2 linked regions of the Sagittula sp. P11 genome follow. The protein of the gene in region 1 binds, or shares a complex with, the protein of each later gene. Links are inferred from orthologs where the notes say so. Each region holds a gene or a part of one and is shown in the gene's direction. Other genes may lie near its edges. The genes, in order: tldD and CDO87_RS04995.

What was found.
Region 2: the proteins of tldD (region 1) and CDO87_RS04995 are in contact, whole or in part, in a solved structure (PDB 5NJ9), measured with the Escherichia coli proteins. The link is inferred for Sagittula sp. P11 from one-to-one orthologs.

The regions. Positions count from the first base shown.
Region 1 is NZ_CP021913.1:3,296,904-3,307,889, forward strand. The notes cover bases 4,098-7,050. They hold tldD (metalloprotease TldD), read left to right. Parts: upstream 4,098-4,839; coding sequence 4,840-6,261; downstream 6,262-7,050. Other genes in these bases: coxB (cytochrome c oxidase subunit II), read right to left, coding at 4,098-4,625; CDO87_RS16030 (hypothetical protein), read left to right, coding at 6,254-6,718; dprA (DNA-processing protein DprA), read left to right, coding at 6,836-7,050. Also shown: thrC (threonine synthase), read right to left, coding at 1-317; CDO87_RS15995 (SURF1 family protein), read right to left, coding at 319-993; CDO87_RS16000 (cytochrome c oxidase subunit 3), read right to left, coding at 1,090-1,896; CDO87_RS16005 (cytochrome c oxidase assembly protein), read right to left, coding at 1,916-2,530; CDO87_RS16010 (hypothetical protein), read right to left, coding at 2,520-2,699; cyoE (heme o synthase), read right to left, coding at 2,696-3,655; more of coxB, read right to left, coding at 3,750-4,097; more of dprA, read left to right, coding at 7,051-8,017; CDO87_RS26815 (hypothetical protein), read right to left, coding at 8,074-8,211; topA (type I DNA topoisomerase), read left to right, coding at 8,609-10,986. UniProt on the Escherichia coli protein: Metalloprotease involved in CcdA degradation. Suppresses the inhibitory activity of the carbon storage regulator (CsrA).
Region 2 is NZ_CP021913.1:1,018,778-1,029,637, forward strand. Bases 3,469-6,295 are described here. They hold CDO87_RS04995 (TldD/PmbA family protein), read left to right. Parts: upstream 3,469-4,122; coding sequence 4,123-5,469; downstream 5,470-6,295. Other genes in these bases: CDO87_RS04990 (S1C family serine protease), read left to right, coding at 3,469-4,029; CDO87_RS05000 (3'(2'),5'-bisphosphate nucleotidase CysQ), read left to right, coding at 5,456-6,289. In the rest of the region: dapB (4-hydroxy-tetrahydrodipicolinate reductase), read right to left, coding at 441-1,253; 30S ribosome-binding factor RbfA, read left to right, coding at 1,340-1,735; CDO87_RS04985 (phosphodiester glycosidase family protein), read left to right, coding at 1,740-2,483; more of CDO87_RS04990, read left to right, coding at 2,593-3,468; CDO87_RS05005 (DUF4170 domain-containing protein), read left to right, coding at 6,400-6,639; CDO87_RS05010 (3-deoxy-D-manno-octulosonic acid transferase), read left to right, coding at 6,659-7,849; lpxK (tetraacyldisaccharide 4'-kinase), read left to right, coding at 7,849-8,841; CDO87_RS05020 (N-formylglutamate amidohydrolase), read right to left, coding at 8,890-9,753; ykgO (type B 50S ribosomal protein L36), read left to right, coding at 10,127-10,252; CDO87_RS05035 (peptidoglycan-binding protein), read right to left, coding at 10,482-10,860.

The DNA.
Region 1 (10,986 bases):
CCGTGGAACAGCTCAAGCAGGAAGTGGTTCGGTGCCAGCTGCACCAGCGGCGCTCGGGCGTTGTGACCGAAACCTGCGTAGGCCTTGGCGATCAGGTCGGCAAAGACCTCGTCGGTGAACCCGTCGCCCACGAAGGGCCGCATCACGCGGAAGGCGGTTTCCTCGTAGCTGAGACCTTCCAGCGCGCGGATGTCGTCGGCGGACATCTGGGGAATGGTCTCCGGCACGTAGAGGCCGCCGTCACGGGCGAGGCCGGACAGCATGGCTTCTTCGAATGACAGGGCCGGGGCCTGGCCTCGGGTGGAGATGTAACGCATGTCAGTCGGTGCCTTTCGCGATACGGCGCAGCCATACGCCGGTCATGAGGAGCCAAACCGCGGCCAGAGAGAACCACGTGATGGCGTATTGCAGATGATCGTTGGGAATGCCGGAGGTGTCCACGGGCAGCGGATCGACGGCGTCGTCCGCCGGATCCAGACTGCGGGCAATGACCAGTAGCGGCTCCGTGTCCAGCGCCTCGGACATGGGGCCGATGTCACGGGCGAACCATGTGTCGTCGTCCGGGTCGTTGTCGGGGGTGGAGGAGTTGCGGTCGTCCGGCCAGTGCAGGTTGCCGGTCAGCCGGGTGGAGCCCGCATACAACGGCGCGTCCTTTTGATCGATCGGGGTGAAGCCGCGATCCACCAGGAGACGACGCCCGTCGTCGGTGGTGAAGGGGGAGATGACCCGCCAGCCCGCGCCGCGCAGCTTTGCCGAGACGAGGACGTGCAGCGCCTCCGCGCCGATCTCGCCCGACAGTTCCACGGGCTGATAGCGCTGTGCCGTGGGGTCGACCATGACGGGCAGGGGCTGCGCGGGTCCGGAGATCGTTGCCTCCATGTCGGCGAGCAGGCCCTCTTTCCAGTCCAGGCGCTGCATCTGCCATGTGCCCAGCCACAGCAGGATCGCGCATCCGGCGATGCCGATCAGCAGGGGGGCGAGGTAGCGTGTCACATGCGTCTCCGGAAACGGAAAAGGCGCGCCCGGTGGGGCGCGCCTTGGTTTACCGCGTGAGGCGTCGAGCGCAAGCCCTGTGGCCGTCGAGGAGGCTCAACCGCCCCAGATGTAGACCGCTGCGAAGAGGAACAGCCACACCACGTCGACGAAGTGCCAGTACCAGGCGGCCGCCTCGAACCCGAGGTGGTTTTCCGGGGTGAAGTGGCCGCGGTAGACGCGCAGCAGGCAGATGAACAGGAAGATCGTGCCGATGATCACGTGCGCGCCGTGGAAGCCGGTCGCCATGAAGAAGTTGGCGCCGTAGATGTTCCCGGAGAAGCCGAACGCCGCGTGGCTGTATTCATACGCCTGAAGGGCGGTGAACAGCAGGCCGAGGACGACGGCGATGATCAGGCCCTGCTTGATCTCGTCGCGGCGGTTGCCGTGGACCAGCGCGTGGTGCGCCCAGGTCGCGGCACAGCCGGAGCACAGCAGGATCAGCGTGTTGATCAGCGGAAGGTGCCAGGGGTCGAACGTCTCGATTCCCGCCGGCGGCCAGACACCGTCGACAGCCGGGCTCATGCCGTTCGGGTCGATCGGGTAGATCGCGTGCTTGAAGAAGCTCCAGAACCACGCGAAGAAGAACATCACCTCCGACATGATGAACAGGATGAAGCCGTAACGCAGGCCGATCAGCACGACGGGTGTGTGGTCGCCGACCAGGTTCTCCTTCACGGTTTCGCTCCACCAGCCGAACATGGTGTAGAGGACGCCGACAAAGCCGATGAGGAACATCCACATCGTGATGTCCTTCATCCACAGCACCGCGCCGAAGAGCATGATGAACCCGGCCACTGCGCCCAGGAAAGGCCAGATGGAGGGGTTCAGAATGTGGTAGTCGTGGTTCTTAGCATGCGCCATGGCAATCCCTCGTTAGGCGTTAGTTCACGGATGCTTTCGCATCGGTCTTATCGTCGATGCCGGGGGCATCGCCAGTGATATCGAGCGCGGCCTGCGTTTCTTCGGGCAGGTCGATCTCGTAGAAGGTGTAGGACAGCGTGATATGCTTGGTGTACTTCGCGTCGCGGTCGTCGACGATCTCGGGGTCGACGAAGAAGCTGACCGGCATCTCGACGCGTTCGCCGGGCATCAGGACCTGCTCGGTGAAGCAGAAGCACTCGATCTTGTTGAAATAGCCGCCTGCCTGGTAGGGCGCCACGTTGTAAGTGGCCTGACCGGCGACCGGGTGGTCGGTCGGGTTGTAGGCCTCGTAGAACGCCAGCCCCTCTTCGCCGATGCGGACGGTCATCTCGGTCTGCATGGGCTTGAACTCCCACGGCATCCCGCGGTCCTTCGAGGCGTCGAACTTGATCTTGATGGTGCGGTCGAGGATGTCGCGCTTGGCCGAGGCTTCGGCGACCTGCGTGGTTCCGCCAAAGCCGGTGACGCGGCAGAACCAGTTGTAGAACGGCACCGAGGCCCAGGCCATCGCGCCCATGAAGACAACGACGCCGAGCGTCTGGAAAAGGGTCTTGGTCTTTGGATCAATTGCCATTGCCGTCTCCCTGTGTTGCCGCAGCCGGTTGCATCTGGAAGTCGCCGCGGTTGATCTTCACCATGGTCATTCCGAAGACGATCACGATGAACGCACCCAGCACCAGCCCGACACCGATGTTGCGGGATCGGCGGCGCTTGTGAAGCTCGTGTTCGCGGCTGATGCTCATGACAGCACCCCGAAGCGTTCGAGCCCTGCGTCCACGAGGATCGCGCCGAAGTGGGCGAAGAGGTAGAGCAGGGACAGCTTGAAGAACGCCTTTTCGGCCTTGAAGTTGTCGGCCTCCGAGGCGGCTTCGTCGCGGCGCCAGATGGTCCACGCGCCTTTCAGGAACAGCGCGTTCAGCACGATGGCGGTGGCGAGGTAGACCGGCCCGCCAACCTGCGTGAAGCCCAGCCCGATGGCAAAGGCGGCCAGCAGGACGGTGTAGACGAGGATGTGCGTGCGGGTCGACTTTCGGCCGTGGGTGACAGTCAGCATCGGCACGGTGGCATTGTCGTAGTCCATGCGGACGAACAGCGCGAGCGCCCAGAAGTGCGGCGGCGTCCAGAGGAAGGTCAGGCAGAACATGAGAACGGAGGCGGTGGAGACCTCGCCGGTGGCGGCGGCCCAGCCGATCATCGGGGGGAAGGCCCCGGCGGCGCCGCCGATCACGATGTTCTGGGGTGTCGAGCGCTTGAGCCACATCGTGTAGATCACGACGTAGAAGAAGATGGTGAAGGCCAGCAGGGATGCGGCCAGCCAGTTGGTCGCGAGGCCGAGGAAGACGACGGCAAAGGCGGAAAGCGTCAGGCCGATGGCCAGCGCGTCTTCACGGTCGACCTTGCCCGCGGGGATCGGACGCTTGGCGGTGCGCTTCATCAGTGCGTCGATGTCCGAGTCGTACCACATGTTCAGGGCGCCGGACGCACCGCCGCCGATGGCGATGAACAGCACCGCGCAGAAGCCGAGGAACGGGTGGATCGCCACGGGCGCGGCAAGCAGGCCGACGAAGGCGGTGAACACCACAAGCGTCATAACACGCGGCTTGAGCAGCGCGAAATAGTCGCCGAACTGCGCTTCCTGCGAGTCGGCCCGCATCTCGGTGCCCATCTGGGTGCGTGTTTCGAAGCTGGCGTCGCTCATGTCGGCTCCTGCCTGAAGTGCCATGGTCGGTTTGGTGCAGCGCAGGCCGGGAGCGGTCCCGGCCTGCGCATCATGTCTATGTCGCCGGGGGCGATCAGTTGGTCAGTGCCGCGCGCACGTCGGTGTACCAGCCTTCGTCCTTCGACGCGGCGAGCCATGCGTCGTAGGCTTCCTGGCTGACCACCTTGACGGTGATCGGCATATAGGCGTGGGCGATCCCGCAGAGTTCCGAGCACTGGCCGAAGTAGACGCCTTCGCGCTCCGGGGTGAACCACAGCTCTGCGAGGCGGCCGGGGACCGCGTCCTGCTTCACGCCGAAGGCCGGGATGGTCCACGAGTGGATCACGTCGGCGCCGGTGACCTGCATCACGATGGTCTTGCCGACCGGCACGACAACGGCGGTGTCGGTGGCCAGCAGCCACTCGTCCTTGGTGTAGCCGGCGTCGGTCAGCATGGTCTGCACGTCTTCGGAGTAGCGGTTGTCGCCGCCGGTCGCCGGGGAGCCGATCATGTAGCTGTCGTAGGCGAGGTCCTCACCCACGTACTCGTAGCCCCAGTACCACTGGTAGCCGGTCACCTTGATGGTGATGTCGCCTTCCGGGATTTCCTGCTGCTTGAACAGCACCGGCAGGGAGAAGGCACCGATGAACACGAGGATCACGATGGGGCCGATGGTCCAGGCGATCTCCAGCGGGGAGTTGTGCGTGAAGGTGCCCGGCGTCTTGTTGGCCTTCTGGTTGTAGCGCACCACGATGAAGGCGAGCAGGGCAACCACCAGCAGGCAGATCGCGGTGATGATCACCAGGATCATGCCGTCGAGCCACTGAAGGTCACGCGCCAGTTCCGTGGAGGCCGGCTGGAAACCCATGCCACCCTGGTGCGGGCGGCCCACAACGGGCAGGTCCTGCGCCAAGGCCGGCGCGGCGACAAAGGCGCTGAGTAGGCCCGTCATCATCGTCTTGAAGGTCATATGTCACCCTGATCGATTCGAGTTGTGCACGGGCCCGCCGACCCGGAATGACTTGATATACATGCAAAAAGGAAGCGCAGGCTGGCGCCCGTCCTCCTCCGCGGCATACCGTTGCGTTCTGGCGGTCTAGAAACCATATTCTTTCCACCCGTGAAAGCTTTGAGCTTGCGGCAAAGCGCCGCTTTACTTGATCCAGATCAATCCAGAGGTCCATATGTCCGACGCACTTTTCCGCCCTTTCGAGACACATCTGGATCTTGATCGCACTGTATCGCTGGTGCGGGAGGCTCTTTCCGGGGCCGAGGACGGCGAACTTTTCCTTGAGCGGCGGCGCTCGGAATCGCTGGTCCTGGATGACGGGCGGCTCAAGACGGCGAGTTACGACGCCTCCGAAGGATTCGGATTGCGCGCGGTGAAGGGCGAGGTGGCCGGTTACGCCCATGCCACGGAGATCAGCGAATCCTCCCTCAGGCGCGCGGCAGAGACGGCGCGTCTGGCGGTGGGCGACGGCGGCGGCGTGATGGCCCCGCCGCCTCCGGGCACGAACCGCACGCTCTACACCGATGCCGACCCGATTGCCGGGGCGAGCTTTCCGGTGAAGGTGGACACCCTGAAGGAAATCGACGCCTTCGCCCGCGACCTCGACAGCCGCGTGGTGCAGGTGACGGCCAGCATCGCTGCCTCGCTGCAGGAGGTTGCGATCCTCCGTCCCGAAGGCGGCCTTGTGACCGACGTGCGCCCGATGACGCGGGTGAACGTGTCGGTGATCGTGGAACAGGACGGGCGGCGCGAGGCCGGAACGGCAGGCGGCGGCGGGCGCGTCACGCTGGAAGGACTGCTGGAGCCCGTCGAATGGCAGTCGAAGGCGCGCGAGGCGCTGCGCATCGCGCTCGTCAACCTCGAGGCGGAGCCTGCGCCGGCGGGCGTCATGGACATCGTTCTCGGCCCCGGCTGGCCCGGCATCCTGCTGCACGAGGCAATCGGGCATGGGCTCGAAGGCGATGCCAACCGCAAGGGCACATCCGTCTTCGCCGGTCTGATGGGACAGCAGATCGCGTCGAAGGGCGTGACGGTGCTGGACGACGGCACCATCCCGGACCGGCGCGGCTCGATCACCGTGGATGACGAAGGCACGCCCTCCGGCAAGAACGTCCTGATCGAGGACGGCAAGCTCGTCGGCTTCATGCAGGATCGGCAGAACGCGCGCCTGATGGGCGTGACCCCCACCGGCAACGGACGCCGCGAGAGCTATGCGCATATCCCGATGCCGCGCATGACCAACACCTACATGCTGGGCGGCGATGCCGATCCGCAGGACATCGTGGGCGATCTGAAGGACGGCATCTGGGCCGTGGGCTTCGGCGGCGGACAGGTCGACGTGACCAACGGCAAGTTCGTATTCTCCTGCACGGAGGCCTACCGCGTGAAGGACGGCAAGGTCGGCCGTCCCGTAAAGGGCGCCACGCTGATCGGCGACGGCGCCTCTGCGCTTCAGCAGATCCGCGCCCTTGGCAACGACATGGCGCTCGATCCGGGCATGGGCAACTGCGGCAAGCAGGGGCAGTGGGTGCCGGTGGGCGTCGGGCAGCCGACGGTGATGATTGGCGGCCTGACGGTCGGCGGTGCGGGTGTCTGACACGCCAGACCCGTTGCCCTGGTGGCACCCAGTGCATGCGCCGGTGATCCGGCCAACACTCCGGCAGCACGGACTGGCCATTCTGGCGACGCTGGCCGCCACGCTGGGCGCCGGGATTTCCGTCGTGACGCTCGCGCTGATGGTCGCGACGGTCTCGGACCCCGCGGCGGGGGCGCTGGTTGTCGTTGGCTACGTGCTGGTGTTCTCGGTCGCCTTCACCTGGATCGGTCACCTGGCCGGGGCGTTCGTGCTTCACTCGCCTCTGGCGCGCGGCTTCGGCGGCTGGGGCGTGGCGATGCTGGGCGGTTTCTTCGTCGGTGCGCTGCTCAAGCCGGTGGTGGGCACGGGGCTGACGGTCGGGCTGGGGCCTTTCCTGGCCGTGCTGCAACTTGCCATGCTGCGCGTGATTGTCGGACGTACGGAGCGCGACCTGCCGGGTGACGGCACGCCGACCTGAAGCTTTTCCAGGGCATGTCCACTGGCTGCGCACCGCGGGAATAATTCTCTCGCCAGAGTTTACCTTCGGTTAACCACCCTCACGCTATGGATGAAGGTGCAAGACGGCGGGGCCAAGATGCGCGACGACAGCTACTCTTCCACTCACCCCCCACTCCCACCCACCACGGAAGATGCTCGTGTGGATTGGCTCCGCCTCTTGCGCTCACGCCGCGTCGGCGTGGCAACCTTCTGGCGGCTTCTGGGCGAACACGGCTCGGCCCGCGCAGCACTCGACGCGCTACCCGAAGTGGCGAGGGCCGCGGGGGTGGAGCGTTACACCGTCTGCCCCGAAAACGTGATCCTTGGAGAGATGAAGACCGCCCGCCTGTGCGGCGCCCGGCTGATCCTGCGCGGAGAGGCGGATTACCCGAAAGACCTGGCCGACCTTTCCGACGCGCCGCCGGCGCTGTGGACGGTGGGCGATGCGCGCGTGCTGAGCCGTCCGATGGTGGCGCTTGTCGGTGCGCGCAACGCGTCGTCGCTGGGGCTGCGGATGGCGCGCAACCTTGCCGAAGGACTGGGCGAAGCGGGTTATTGCGTCGTCTCCGGACTGGCGCGCGGGATAGATGCGGCGGCGCACCATGCCGCGCTCAGGACCGGCACGGTCGCCGTTCTGGCGGGCGGCGTGGATGTGCTTTATCCGGCAGAGAACGCCGGGCTGGCGGATGACATCGTCTCTCACCACGGTGCGCGGATCAGCGAACAACCCATGGGCATGCAGCCGCTCGCCCGCCATTTCCCCATGCGCAACCGGATCGTCTCAGGGCTGGCCCGGGCCGTGGTGGTGGTGGAAGCTGCGGCAAAGTCCGGGTCGCTGATCACCGCGCGCGGCGCGCTCGACCAGGGGCGGGAGGTGCTGGCCGTGCCCGGTCACCCGCTCGACGCCCGGGCGGCGGGCTGCAACATGCTGATCCGCGACGGCGCGCACCTCGTGCGGCACGTCGACGATGTTCTCGAGGCGCTGCCGCGGCTGGAGGGCCAGACATCGGCACAGGCGGAACTGGCCCTGCCGGACCCGGCGAGGGCGGGCATTGACTCGGTGAAGGCGCCGGAGCCCGAGACCCGGACCCTGCGCCAGACGGCCGATCTGCACACGCGCATCCTTGACCGGCTCGGACCGTCGCCCCTGGCCGAGGACCAGCTGATCCGCGACCTCGGCGCGGCCTCTGCCCACGTCTCGCCGGCCCTCACCGATCTGGAGCTGGAAGGGCGCATAAGGCGTCAGCCGGGCGGTTTTCTCTCGCTTGTGCCACGCTGAATCAGCAGGCCTAAGGGATTACACTCTGCCATGTGGCGCAGAAGGGGCCCGAACTTTCATGCGTCTGTTGCGCCCATGGTCCATTGGCCCGCGACCGAGGCGTTGCCCGACCGCTGGCACAGGGCCTGCACCTCCTGCCCGCCGTATTCGAAGATATCGGGGCTGCGTTTGGGGAAGAGATCGGGGGATGTCATGGTGCGCCCGTCCCCGCGCAACGGATCCAGTATTCCAAGGGCGACAGCGCCGACCACCCGCAGCCCATCGACCCGAAACAAAAGCGGCGCTCCGAAGACCTACCCGGCGTCGGGGCACGTCTCGACCATCCGATAGGCGCGAAGGCTTCTGCCGATTTCAGGGGTCTCCCGCGCGCCCCGGGGCAGGCGACGCAAGGTCAGCTAGAAAGCGGGAAACCGCATGTCCGGGGCTCCTTTTTGCGGCGTTCAGCCAACGCCCGAACACCCCCGGGACAAGCGCGGCTCTTCCGCCCGCATTGACAATTACCCCTTGCACCCCACATCTAGCGCCGCGATACGCCGCCCGGAAAGCAGCCGCGCGAGGCCGCCAAGAAATCAGTAGAGGTAGCAGTCCCAGATGCCCGTCGTCGTCGTCGAATCGCCCGCCAAGGCCAAGACAATCAACAAGTATCTGGGATCCGACTACACGGTTCTGGCGTCTTACGGTCACGTGAGGGACCTGCCTCCGAAGGATGGCTCGGTCGATACCGAACATGATTTCGAGATGACGTGGGAGGTCGCGAACGATTCGCGCAAACACGTCGCTGCCATCGCCGAAGCCCTGAAAACCGACGACAAGCTGATCCTCGCAACTGACCCCGATCGTGAGGGGGAGGCGATCTCGTGGCATCTGAAGGAGGCACTGACGAAGCGCCGTTCGATCAAGAAGACGACAGAGGTCAGCCGGGTCACATTCAACGCCATCACCAAGGCCGCCGTGACCGAGGCGATGAAGAACCCCCGCGACATCGACGCGCCGCTGGTGGAGGCGTATCTCGCCCGCCGTGCCCTCGACTACCTCGTGGGCTTCAACCTGTCGCCGGTGCTGTGGCGCAAGCTGCCCGGCGCGCGGTCGGCCGGTCGTGTGCAGTCCGTCTGCCTCCGCCTGATCGTCGAGCGCGAGATGGAGATCGAGGCGTTCAATCCCCGCGAATACTGGCAGGTGAAGGCACAACTCGCGACGCCGCGCGGCCAGACGTTCGACGCCCGGCTGGTCAGCCTCGCCGGCAAGAAGCTCGACCGCTACGACCTCGAAAACGCCACTCAGGCCGAGATGGCGGTGGATGCCGTCGCCAAGCGCAGCCTGAAGGTTCTGAGCGTCGAGGCGAAGCCCGCCTCGCGCAACCCGTCGGCGCCGTTCATGACCTCCACCCTCCAGCAAGAGGCGAGCCGCAAGTTCGGCATGGGCGCCAAGGCGGCGATGAACGCGGCCCAGCGGCTCTACGAGGCCGGGCACATCACATACATGCGGACGGACGGCATCGACATGGCGCCGGAAGCCGTCAGCGCCTGCCGCGACGCCATCGCGGAGCGCTACGGCAAGGATTACGTGCCGTCCTCGCCGCGGGTCTACAAGAACAAGGCGAAGAACGCGCAGGAAGCGCACGAGTGCATCCGACCGACCGACATGACGAAGGACGCCGAGAGCCTGCGCCTGTCCGAATCCGACCAGCGCAAGCTGTATGACCTGATCTGGAAGCGCACGCTCGCCTGCCAGATGGAGGCCGCCCGGATGGAGCGGACCACGGTCGAGATCGGCTCTGACGACGGGCAGGTCGGTCTGCGCGCCACCGGCCAGGTGGTGCTCTTCGACGGGTTCCTGAAGGTCTACGAAGAGGGGCGTGACGAGCCGGTCGAGGATGACGACAAGCGCCTGCCGCAGATCATGCAGGGCGAGCCGGCGAAGTTCGACGCGGGCGCGCTCAAGTCCGAGCACGCGAAGGCGATGGAGAAGGGCACCGACCGCGGTCTGCCCGCGGTGCTGTCCGGCGACGGCGCGACTCTTGGCACGCAGAGCTTCACTAACCCGCCGCCGCGCTACACCGAGGCGACGCTGGTCAAGAAGATGGAGGAACTCGGCATCGGGCGACCCTCCACCTATGCCTCCGTCATCACGACGATCCAGGATCGCGAATATGTCCGCAAGGAACAGAACCGTCTGTTCCCGGAGGACAAGGGCCGGATCGTGACGATCTTTCTGCTGAACTTCTTCAAGCGCTACGTGGAGTACGACTTCACCGCAGCGCTGGAGGACGAGCTGGACCAGGTCAGCGCAGGTGCCGAGGACTACAAGGAACTGCTCGCTAAGTTCTGGCGCGACTTCAGCGCGGCCATCGCCGAGACGTCCGACCTGCGGATCTCGGAGGTTCTGGACGTGCTGGACGAGGCGCTTGCGCCCCAGCTTTACCCGCCGCGTGAGGACGGGAGCGATCCGCGCATCTGTCCGAAGTGCGGGCAGGGACGGCTGCACCTGAAGACCTCGCGCACCGGCGGATTCGTCGGCTGCGGCAACTACCCCGAATGCACCTACACGCGCCCCATCGCGGGCGAGGGCGCCGAGGGCGAGGAGCGTCTGCTGGGCGAGGATCAGGGCGACGAGATCTGGCTGAAGGCCGGGCGCTTCGGCCCCTACGTGCAGCGCGGGGAACCCACGCCGGAGAACAAGAAACCGCCGCGTGCGTCCCTGCCCAAGAAGGGCGGCCAGTTCCTGCCGGGCTGGGATCCGGCGGACATGACGCTGGAGAAGGCGCTGACGCTGCTGACCATGCCGCGCGAAGTGGGGATGCACCCTGATGGCGGCGTCGTGAGTGCGAACCTCGGGCGCTTCGGTCCCTACATCATGCACCAGCTCCCGGACGAGGAGAAACCGGTCTACGTGAACCTCAAGGAGTTCCAGGAGGTCTTCGAGATCGGCATGAACCACGCCGTCGAACTGCTGGCGCAGAAGCGGGCGAA
Region 2 (10,860 bases), 2.3 Mb from region 1 along the record:
GGGAAGCCCTGCTGTACCAACATCGGGAAAAAACAAGTTCCAGCGAATGGATCGCAGCCATAAAGTCGGCGCAAACCTCTAAGGCGGGACATCAGATCATCCGCGCAACCCATAAATATCGTATAGGGTTTTGGGATCACATCTCGAGACACCTCGCCAACCTGGAAGCAATCCAAGGGCTGCGGGCGCCAATGAGAATATCGGATTATCGAAAGAACGGCACGCATCGTATCCTGCGGCCGCCAGCGCGAAACACCAGCGCCGGATTTCCGCCAAACATCGCAATTGTGAAAGAAACCCGAACGACCCGGCCTTCACCCAACCGGACAAATGCGCCATAAACTCCCTGCCTGACCCCACACCCCGGCGTCCCCGCGCGCTGAGCGGGGCGCCGAGGGTGGGCGGGTGGGCGGCGCGCCGGTCAGGGCGCGGGGACGCCGTCAGCCCAGTCCCAGCACGTCCAGCATGTCGTAGTGACCCGGCCCCTTGTCCTGCCCCCAGAGCGCGGCCTTCAGCGCGCCGCGCGCAAAGAGCGTCCGGTCGGAGGCGACGTGCTTCAGCACGATCCGCTCTCCCGGCGTGGCGAACAGCACCTCGTGCTCGCCGATGATGTCGCCGCCGCGGATCGCGTGGAAACCGATGTCGCCCCGCTTCCGCGCGCCTGTGATCCCGTCGCGGCCCCGGTCGGACACATCCGCCAGCTTCACCCCCCGCCCCTCCGCCGCGGCCTCGCCCAGCATCAGAGCGGTGCCCGAGGGCGCGTCGACCTTGTGGTGGTGGTGCGCCTCGATCACCTCGATGTCCCAGTCGGCATCCAGAGCCGAAGCCACCTGCTTCACCATCCGCGTCAGCAGGTTCACGCCCAGCGACATGTTCCCCGCCCGGACCACCACCGCGTGGTGCGCCGCGCGGTCGATGGCGGCGATGTCGTCATCCGACAGCCCCGTGGTGCCGATCACGTGCACCGCCCGCGCCTGCGCCGCCAGTTCGGAAAACGCCACGGTCGCCGCCGGGGCGGTAAAGTCGATCACCGCCTGCGCGCGCGAGAACGCCTCGAGCGCATCGTCGCTCACCTTCAGGCCCATCTCGGCAGCGCCCATGGCCAGCCCCAGGTCGCGCCCGACCCAGTCGTGGCCCTCGCGCTCCAGTGCGCCGACAAGGGTCAGCCGGTCCGAGGCCATGACCTCCTTCACGAGCATCTGACCCATGCGTCCGGAAACGCCCGTTACAACGACACCTGGCTGATCCGTCATCGTCCACACTCCTCAAGTCCGTTGCGATCCCATACAGCGGTCGTCGGCGCTTGGCAAAGCGACAGCTTCGCTCTACTTCTCCCCCCATGGCACGCAACAGATTCCAAGACGGCCCCGGGCCAAGCCAACGTCAGCTCCGGGTGAGCGAAGTCATCCGGCGTCAGCTGTCGGATGTGCTCATGCGCGGCGACGTTCACGATCCGGAGCTCAACCGCCTCTCGATCACGGTCGGCGAAGTGCGCGTTTCCCCCGATCTCAAGGTCGCCACGGCCTATGTCGTGCCCCTGGGCGGGCAGAACGCCGACGACATGTTCGCGCTCCTCGACCGCAACAAGGGCGAGCTGCGCCGCGCCGTCTCGAAGGGGCTGACGCTGAAGTTCGCGCCCGAGCTGCGCTTCCGCCTGGACGAAACCTTCGACAATCTCGACGAGGCCCGGCGCCTGTTTTCCGACGAAACCGTGCGCCGCGACGTGGAGGGCTGACCCCATGCTCCGTGTCTGCCTTGCGCTGACGGCGTTGCTCGCCTCGGTGGCAGCGCCCTCCGGCGCGGTAACCTGCCAGAACGTCGAGTTCGAGTCGATCCGCTACGCCGTCTGCGAGGTCGACGCCACGAAGGAGGACCTGCGCCTCTTCCGCGCCGACGCCAACGGCCAGCCCATCGGCCAGTTCTCGCGGCTGGAGGCGATGCTGGCCGAGAACGGCGAGACGCTCGCCTTCGCGATGAACGCCGGCATGTACCACGAGGACCGCGCCCCGGTCGGCCACTACGTCGAGGACGGCAAGGAAGAGATGCGCGTCATCTCCTCCCCCGGGCCGGGCAACTTCGGCCTGCTGCCCAATGGCGTGCTCTGCATCACCGACAAGCGCGCCCGCGTCTACGAGACCCGCGATTTCCTTGCCGCGAAACCCGCCTGCCGCGACGCGACACAGTCCGGCCCGATGCTGGTGATCGGCGGAGAGCTGCACCCCCGCTTCCTGCCCGACTCAACCTCGCGCTACATCCGCAACGGCGTCGGCACCTCGAAGGACGGCAAGCGCGCGGTCTTCGCGATCTCGCAGAGCCTCGTGACCTTCCACGAGTTCGGCCGTTTCTTCCGCGACGGTCTGAAGCTGCCCAACGCGCTGTTCCTCGACGGCAACGTCTCGCGGCTCTACGCGCCGGAACTGGGGCGCAACGACCTCGGGCGGCGCATGGGTCCCATCGTGGCGGTGACGCAGAAGGCCCCCTGACCGGCCGAAGCCTGCGCTGCCAGCGGACACCGCCGGGGCGGAAGCGATTGCCGCGCGTGGGTCCGCGTGGCAGGCTGCCCGGACAGACCATTCGTTGCTGCGATCTTTCATGACCGGACCTTTGCGCACCCTTTTCGTGCTCCTTCTGCTGGCCCTGCCCCCGTGGCGGCCCGCCTTGGCGCAGGAGACGGTCGACCTAACCGCCCCCTTCACCGCCGAGGACCTCTCGATCCAGGACCGGCGTTTCCTTCAGGTCGCACTGGCCTTCGAAGGGACGCTCGACGCCCCAATCATCCCCGACTGGCCCCCCGGTGCGGAGGCGGCGATGCACGGTTTCGTCCACACCGCCTACGGCACCGCGCCCTCTGCGCTGCACATGGCCGCACTGGCGCAGGATCTGACGGACCGCATCGCGCGGGACGGCTGGACATGGCGGCACCTCGACACGCTGGGGCTGTCGCTCCTTTTCCCGGCCACGACCGCGGCCACCGCCCCGCCGGAAGGCGCGTTTACCGTCTGGGACCACGGCGGGTCCTCTCTCCGCTACCGCTTTGCCACCCTCTCGCGGCCAGAGGCGCAGGCCCTGCACCGCGACACCGTGGCGCTTCAGGCAGAGGGCGGCTCGGCGATCCGCACCCGCGACGCCAGCCTGGCCGTGACCCGGATCACCGGCCCGGACGGCACCCTGCGCCATGTCCGCTCCGACTACATCGACGGCACGTGGTCGACGGTGGTCCTGTCGGCAGAGGCGTCTGACCGTGCGCTCCTCGGGGCGGTGGCGGCCAGCATCGCGCCGGGACTGGCGGCGCCGCTTGCGGTGACGCGGGGCGGGCGGCTCGACCGGACACGAAAGGCCGCGGCGCCGCTGCTGGCAACCCTCGACCGGCGCCCGCAGGACGCGCCCACCCCGAACGAGGCGGCGCTGCCGCCCCGCGCCGCCAGCACCGGCAGCGGCTTCTACGTCTCGGCAGAGGGGCACGTGCTGACCAACGCCCATGTCACCGACGACTGCACCACGATCCGCGTGGACGGCCTGCCCGCCCGCCTGCTGGCGGAGGCCACGGACAGCGACCTTGCGCTTCTTCTCTCGGACGGCCCGGCCCCCGCGGTCGCCACCTTCTCCGAGGCGCCCGCGCGGCTCAATTCCGACGTGACCGCGCTGGGGTATCCGCTGTCGCACATCCTCGGCGGGATGAACGTGACGCGCGGCGCGGTCTCTGCCAATACCGGGCTGTCGGGGGACATCGCGACCATGCAGATCACCGCACCCGTTCAGCCCGGCAACTCCGGCGGGCCGCTGATCGGTGCCGATGGCTCGGTGGTGGGCGTCGTGGTGGCCAAGCTCGACGCGCTCTCCATCGCCGACCAGCTGCGCGACATTCCCCAGAACGTGAACTTCGCGGTGAGGGCCGAGGTGGCCGCGCGGTTCCTGGCGGCGCAAGGCATCTCTCCGCGCCACGCCGCACCGCACGCGGCGCTCCCGCCCGAGGACCTGGCCCAGCGGGCCGCCGCCTTCACCGCCTTCGTGGAGTGCGATCCGCGCTGACCGGCAGGGCCCGGCCCCACGCCCTTCCGCGAAACGCTTGCACCCCGACGCGCGGCGCCCTACCTCGGGACAACGACCGACGAAAGGCTGCAGATGTCCCAGACCCCGACCGAGCTGACCCAGGCCCTGCTCGACGCCGCGAAGAAAGCCGGCGCCGATGCCGCCGACGCCATCGCCATCGAAGGCACGTCGCTGTCCATCGACGTGCGCGCCGGGACGCTGGAACAGGCGGAACGGGCCGAGGGGCGCGACCTCGGGCTGCGGGTCTTTGTCGGCAAGCGGGTCGCCAGCGTTTCCACCTCCGACACCCGGGCCGAGGCGCTGACCGCCATGGCCGAACGCGCCGTCGCCATGGCCCGCGAGACACCCGAAGACCCCTACGCCGGCCTTGCCGACCCCTCGCAGCTTGCGCGCGACTGGGACATGGACGCGCTGCAACTGGCCGACCCCACGGCCGAACCCGCCCCGGCAGAGCTCGAGGACGACGCCCGCCGGGCAGAGGCCGCGGCGCTGGCCCATAAGGGCATCACCATGGTGCATTCCGCCTCCGCCACCTACTCGGCGCAGAACGTGGCGCTGGCGGCGTCCAACGGCTTTGTCGGCGGCTACCGCCGCACCGGGCGCTCGCGGTCCTGCGTCGCCGTGGCGGGCACCGGGCTGGCCATGGAACGCGACTACGACGGGGACAGCCGCATCTTCCAGTCCGACCTGCGTTCTGCCGAGGACATCGGCAACACCGCCGCCACCCGCGCGCTGGAACGGCTGAACCCGAAACGTCCGAAGACCGGGGCCTACCCCGTGCTTTTCGACGAACGCATCTCCTCGTCGCTGATCGGCCACCTCGTCGCCGCGTCGAACGGCGCATCGGTGGCGCGCGGCGCGTCCTGGCTGCGCGGCGCCCTCGGCGAAGAGGTCCTGCCAAAGGGCCTGTCGCTGATCGAGGACCCGCACCGCCCGCGCACCTCCGCCTCCCGCCCCTTCGACGCGGAAGGCCTGCCGACGCGGACCCGCAAGCTGATCGACGACGGCGTGCTGACCGGCTGGACGCTCGACCTCGCCAACGCCCGCAAGCTGGAGATGGAGAGTACCGCCAACGCCGCGCGCTCCGTCTCGGGCGGGATCTCTCCGACCGTCTGGAACCTCGAACTGACGCAGGGCGACAAGACCCGCGAAGAGCTGATGGCCGAGATGGGCAGCGGCCTGCTGGTGACCTCGATGATCGGCTCCACCATCAACCCCAACACCGGCGACTACTCGCGCGGGGCGGCGGGCTGGTGGGTGGAGAACGGCGCATTGGCCTACCCGGTCTCCGGCGTCACGCTGGCGGGCAACCTACGCGAGATGCTGCGCGTCATCACCCCCGCGAACGACGCCCGCCCGTGGCTGTCCCGCGTGGTGCCGTCGCTGCTGGTCGAGGGGCTCACCCTTGCCGGAGACTGAGGCAGACGCCGACCTGCGCCTGCTGACCGATGCCGCGCGCCGGGCGGGCGAGATCGCGACCGGCTTCATCGGGCAGGACCTCGATATCCGCTACAAGGACGACGACGCGGGCCCCGTGACCCGCGCCGACCTCGCCGTGGACACGGCCCTGAAGGAGATCCTGCGCCCCGCCCGCCCCGATTACGGCTGGCTGTCGGAGGAAACGCCCGACGGCGACACCCGGCTTGGAAAGCAGCGCGTCTTCATCGTCGACCCCATCGACGGCACGCGCTCCTACATCGAAGGCTCGCGCGCATGGGCGCATGTGCTGGCGGTGGTCGAGGACGGGATCGTGCAGGCGGCGGTGGTCTTCCTGCCGATGCTGGACGCGCTCTACAGCGCCCGGCTGGGCGGCGGTGCCCGGCTGAACGGCGACACGATCGCCGTCTCGCCCCGCGGCGCGCTGGCCGATGCGGAGGTGCTGGCCACACGGCCCAACCTCGACCCGCACCACTGGCCCGGCGGCGTGCCGCAGGTGAAGCGCCACCACCGCCCCTCGCTGGCCTACCGGCAGGCACTGGTGGCGGAGGGGCGCTACGACGCCATGTTCACCTTCCGGCCAAGCTGGGAATGGGACATCGCCGCCGGCGCGCTGATCCTGTCGGAGGCAGGCGCCACCGTCACCGACCGCCGCGGCCTGCCGCTGCGCTTCAACGGGCCGCATCCGCAGGTCGACGGGCTGGTGGCGGCCAATCCCGGCCTGCACGGCGCGCTCATGGCGCGTCTCAGCGCCTCGGCACCGGGGACGCCCGGTTCGGCGGCAAAGGCCCGCAACCGGTAACGAAGTATTTGGCACGACACCCGAAACGCCCCGTGGGAAGCTTGACCCCGTCCCCGCGATGACTACGGTCATGGCCCGTCACCCCGGCTCCCACCCTTCAGGAGAAGCGCATGCAACGGCTCCATCTCGTCTTCGGCGGCGAACTCGAAGACCCCACAAAGACCGTGTTCCGCGACGTGAACGACCTGCACATCGTCGGCATCTTTCCGAACTACGAAGAGGCTTTCAACGCATGGAAGGCAGAGGCACAGCGCACCGTGGACAACGCCCACATGCGCTATTTCATCGCCCACCTGCACCGGCTGAGAGAGGAAGGCAAGGAAGCCTCCTCCACCGAAGAACTGGGCTGACGCCTTGAGCAGTCGCGCGTTGTCGCTCCAGGCCTATCTGGCCACGACGCGCGGCCCGGGCGCGGAAAAGCCGCAACCGCTGCCGCCGCGCCCGCCGGGGCCGCTCGTCTGGGCCTGGGCCTCGGGCGAGGAACGCGGCCGCGCGCTGGCCAGCCTCTGCGCCCGCCTGAACGGCCACCACCCGGACACCGAGATCGTGCTGTCCGGCGACACGCCCGCCACGGGCGAGGCGCTGCACCTGCCCGCGCCCGCCGAACGGCTGCCCGACTGCACCGCCTACGCGCGGCACCTGAAGCCGGACGTGGTGCTCTGGGCCGGGTCCAACCTGCGCCCCGCCCTGCTGCACGCGCTGTCGGAGGAGGGCGCGCATCTCGTCGCGCTCGACCTCGCCGACACGCCGCCCGTGGCGCCCGCCGCCGCGCGCTGGCTGCCCGATCCGGCCCCTGCGGCGCTGGCGCTGTTCGACACGCTCTACGCCACCGACGAGGCCGCCGCCCGGCGCCTCAGGCGGCTGGGGATGGAGGCCGCGCGCATCCATGCCGCAGGCCCGCTGATGGACACGGAGATGCCCCTGCCCTGCGCCGACACCCAGCACGAGGAGGTCGCGGGGCTGATGGCGGGCCGCCCCGTGTGGCTGGCCGCCCGCCTGCGCGGCGCGGAAACCCACGACATCCTCGCCGCCCACCGGCAGGCCGTGCGCCTCAACCACCGCCTCCTGCTGGTCATCGTCCCCGCCTGCGCGCAGGACGCCGAGCGGATCGTCCGCGCCGCCCGGCAGGCGCAGCTCCGGCTCTGCCTCTGGGACGAGGGCGACACCCCGGACGAAAACACCCAGGTCATCATCACCGAAGGGCCGGAGGCGCTTGGCCTGTGGTATCGCATCGCGCCGCTGGCCTTCCTCGGCGGCTCGCTCCTGACCGGCGTCGGCGGCGAGGACCCCTACGAGGCCGCGACGCTGGGCACCGCGATCCTTTACGGTCCGAACGTCGGCGGCCACCTGCGCAGCTACACCCGGCTGGTGGAGGCCGGGGCCGCACGCATCGTCCGCGATGCCGATTCGCTGGCGACGGCGGTGCTGCACCTTGTCGCCCCCGACCAGGCGGCGGCCATGGCGCATGCCGGATGGGACGTGATCTCCTCCGGGGCGGAACTGGTCGACAAGGTCATCGCCGAAGTGGCCGAGGTCCTCGACGAACGCGGGGCGGTCTGATGCAGGCGCCGCGCTTCTGGTTCACCCCGCCCGACGCCCCCGCGTGGCAGGCCCGCGCGCTGGCCCCGCTGGCCGCGCTCACCGCCCGCGCCACCGCGCGCCGCGTGGCCCGCGCCCCGGACCATGCCCCCGGCATCCCGGTGATCTGCGTCGGCAACGTCAACGCGGGCGGCACCGGCAAGACCCCCGCCGCCATCGCGCTGGTCCAGCGCCTGCAGGAGCGCGGCCTGACACCGCATGTCCTGTCGCGCGGTTACGGCGGCACGCTCGACGGCCCGGTGCAGGTCGATCCGCTCCGCCACACCGCAGACCAGACCGGGGACGAACCGCTCCTCCTCGCCGCCTTCTGCCCGGCATGGGTGGCAAAGGACCGCGCCGCGGGCGCCCGCGCGGCCGAGGCTGCGGGCGCCGACGTCCTCGTGCTCGATGACGGGCTGCAGAACCCGGCTCTGCGCAAGGACCTGACGCTGGTAACGGTGGACGCACATATGGGCTTCGGCAATGGCCGCTGCCTGCCCGCAGGCCCCCTGCGCGAACCCGTGGCGGCGGGCCTTGCCCGTGCCGACCTGCTTCTCTCCATCGGCCCCTCCGCCGCGCAGCAGCGCTTTGCTGCCACATGGGGCGCGCAGGTGGGCATTCCCCACCTGACCGGCGCGCTGGAGCCGTTGCAGACCGGCATGGACTGGCAGGAAACGGCCGCCTTCGCCTTCGCGGGCATCGGCCATCCGGAAAAGTTCTTTGCCACCCTCAGGGGCCTTGGCGCCGACGTGAAGGGCACCGTGGCGCTCGGCGACCACCAGCCGCTGACCGCCGCCATCCTGACCCGTCTCGTGCAGGACGCGCGCCGGATGAACGCACAGCTCGTCACCACCGAAAAGGACGCCGTCCGCCTGCCCGCCGACATGCGCCGCCACGTGCTGACCGTCCCTGTCAGGCTGAAGATCGACGATCCCGCGCCGCTCGACGGCGCGCTCGACCGGCTGTTCGGCTGAGCGGCACAGCAGCCGCCCCGCGAATCGCGTCAGGCCCGAAGGCCCCCGTCACTCCGCTGCGAGCTGGCCCTGATCGCGCGCGCCCATCGCGGCCAGTTCCGCCACGACGCCGCGCAGCACCCGCCGCACGTCCTCGAAATCCGCGCTCGGGCAGATGTTCCTCTCGTCCATGTAGAGCGAGCGGTCGATCTCCACCTGCACCGCGTGCTGGTTCCGCAGCGGACGCCCGTAGGCCTGCGTCGAATAGGCCCCGGCAAAGGGCGTGTTGCGCGCCACCACGAAGCCGGCCGCGCGGAAGGCCGCCTCCACCCGTTCCACCACGTCGGCCGCCGAAGAGGCGCCGAAGCGGTCGCCGATCACGATCTCGGGCCGGGGCACGCCGTTGCGCAGCGCGCCGTCCAGCGCCTCGCGCGGCATCGAATGGCAGTCGATCAGGATCGCCTCGCCAAAGACCGCGTGCGACTGCGCCAGCAGCGACGCCAGCTTTTCGTGATAGGGCCGCCAGATCTGCTGCAGACGGCGCTCCGCCTCCAGCCGGGACAGCTTGCCGCGATAGATCGCCCGTCCGCCCGCCACGACCCGCGGCACCACGCCAAGGCCAGAGGCGACGCGCGGATTGTGCCCCGAACGGCGCACCCCCTCGATCAGCGCCGGGTCCAGTTCGTCGACCGCGCGGTTGAGGTCGACGTAGGCGCGCGGCGCACCGGCGCGCAGCAGCGGGGCACCATGTTCGGGGGCGGAATCGAACAGCCGGTCGACCCAGGCATCCTCTGACGAGCGAATCGTCCGCTCGTCCAGCTGGGTTGTCGCAAGGAAGCTCGGCGGATAATCGCGCCCCGAATGCGGGGACGCGAACACAACGCAACTCGACAGCGTCTCCGGAAGATGAAGATGGTAAGCTGTGCTGGGCATTGGCGCTCCTTTGCAGCAAATCATAGACCGAAAACTTTCGACTCCAAAAGCCCTTGATCCCGCTCCGGAACCTATTTATAGACCCCTCCACCGGCGCGGACCTCCCGCGCCCCTTTCTTTCGGAGGGGGCACGGACCAAGGGGAACCGATCGGCCATACGGGCGGTTAGCTCAGCGGTAGAGCACTACGTTGACATCGTAGGGGTCACTGGTTCGATCCCAGTATCGCCCACCAGATTTCACCCCCCGGGGGTTGCGGGCGCGTCCTGAACAGGACCGCGCCCGAGATGTTCCGGGGACCTGCAACGCAGGACGCTCACGCGTCTGGCACAACCCATGGCGCTCGCGCGCCGCGAAAGACGAAGGAGAGACCGATGAAGGTCGCAAACTCGCTCCGCTCGCTCAAGAATCGCCATCGCGACTGCCGCGTTGTGCGCCGCAAGGGCCGCGTTTACGTGATCAACAAGACTCAGCGCAAGTTCAAGGCGCGTCAGGGCTGATCGCACGACCCGACCTTCGGGCCGGGATCGACGCAAGAAAGAACCCCCGCAGGCACATGCCTCGGGGGTTTTTCCGTGTTCGGGTACTCTTCAAAGACTACCCTCCGCCTGCGCGCCCGCCCCTTGTGAGGGCGTGGCGTGGCGAATGGGGCCACCGGGCCTGTCACACTGGCCCGGTAGGAGCGTCCACAAGGTCCGGCTGATTCTCCGCCCCCGTCTCTCCCGCAGGTCAGCCGCCGCGCATCCGTTCGATGACCGCCAGCATGTTGCGGGCCTGCGTGGCGCGCGCGCCGTTCGGGTAGGCCCGCAGGTAGCGCCGCACCTGCTCCTCGGTGCCAAGCCGCTCCACCTCGGCCCACATCGCCGCATCGGAAGGCCCGCGGCGCGGCGCAGGCTCGGCCCTTGCCGCTTCCGCCGCTGCGGCAGCCTCCTGGGCGGCCCGCTTGCGCTGCGCCTCCGCTGCGGCGGCCTGCCGGGCCCGCTCGCGGGCGCGCTGCGCATCCGCCGCCTGCTCCTTCGCCGCGGCGTCCGCCTCGATCTTCGCGATCTGGTCGAGGTCGAGATAACCGGTCTCTTCCATCCCTGCGTTCTTCTGCCAGCCGCGCACC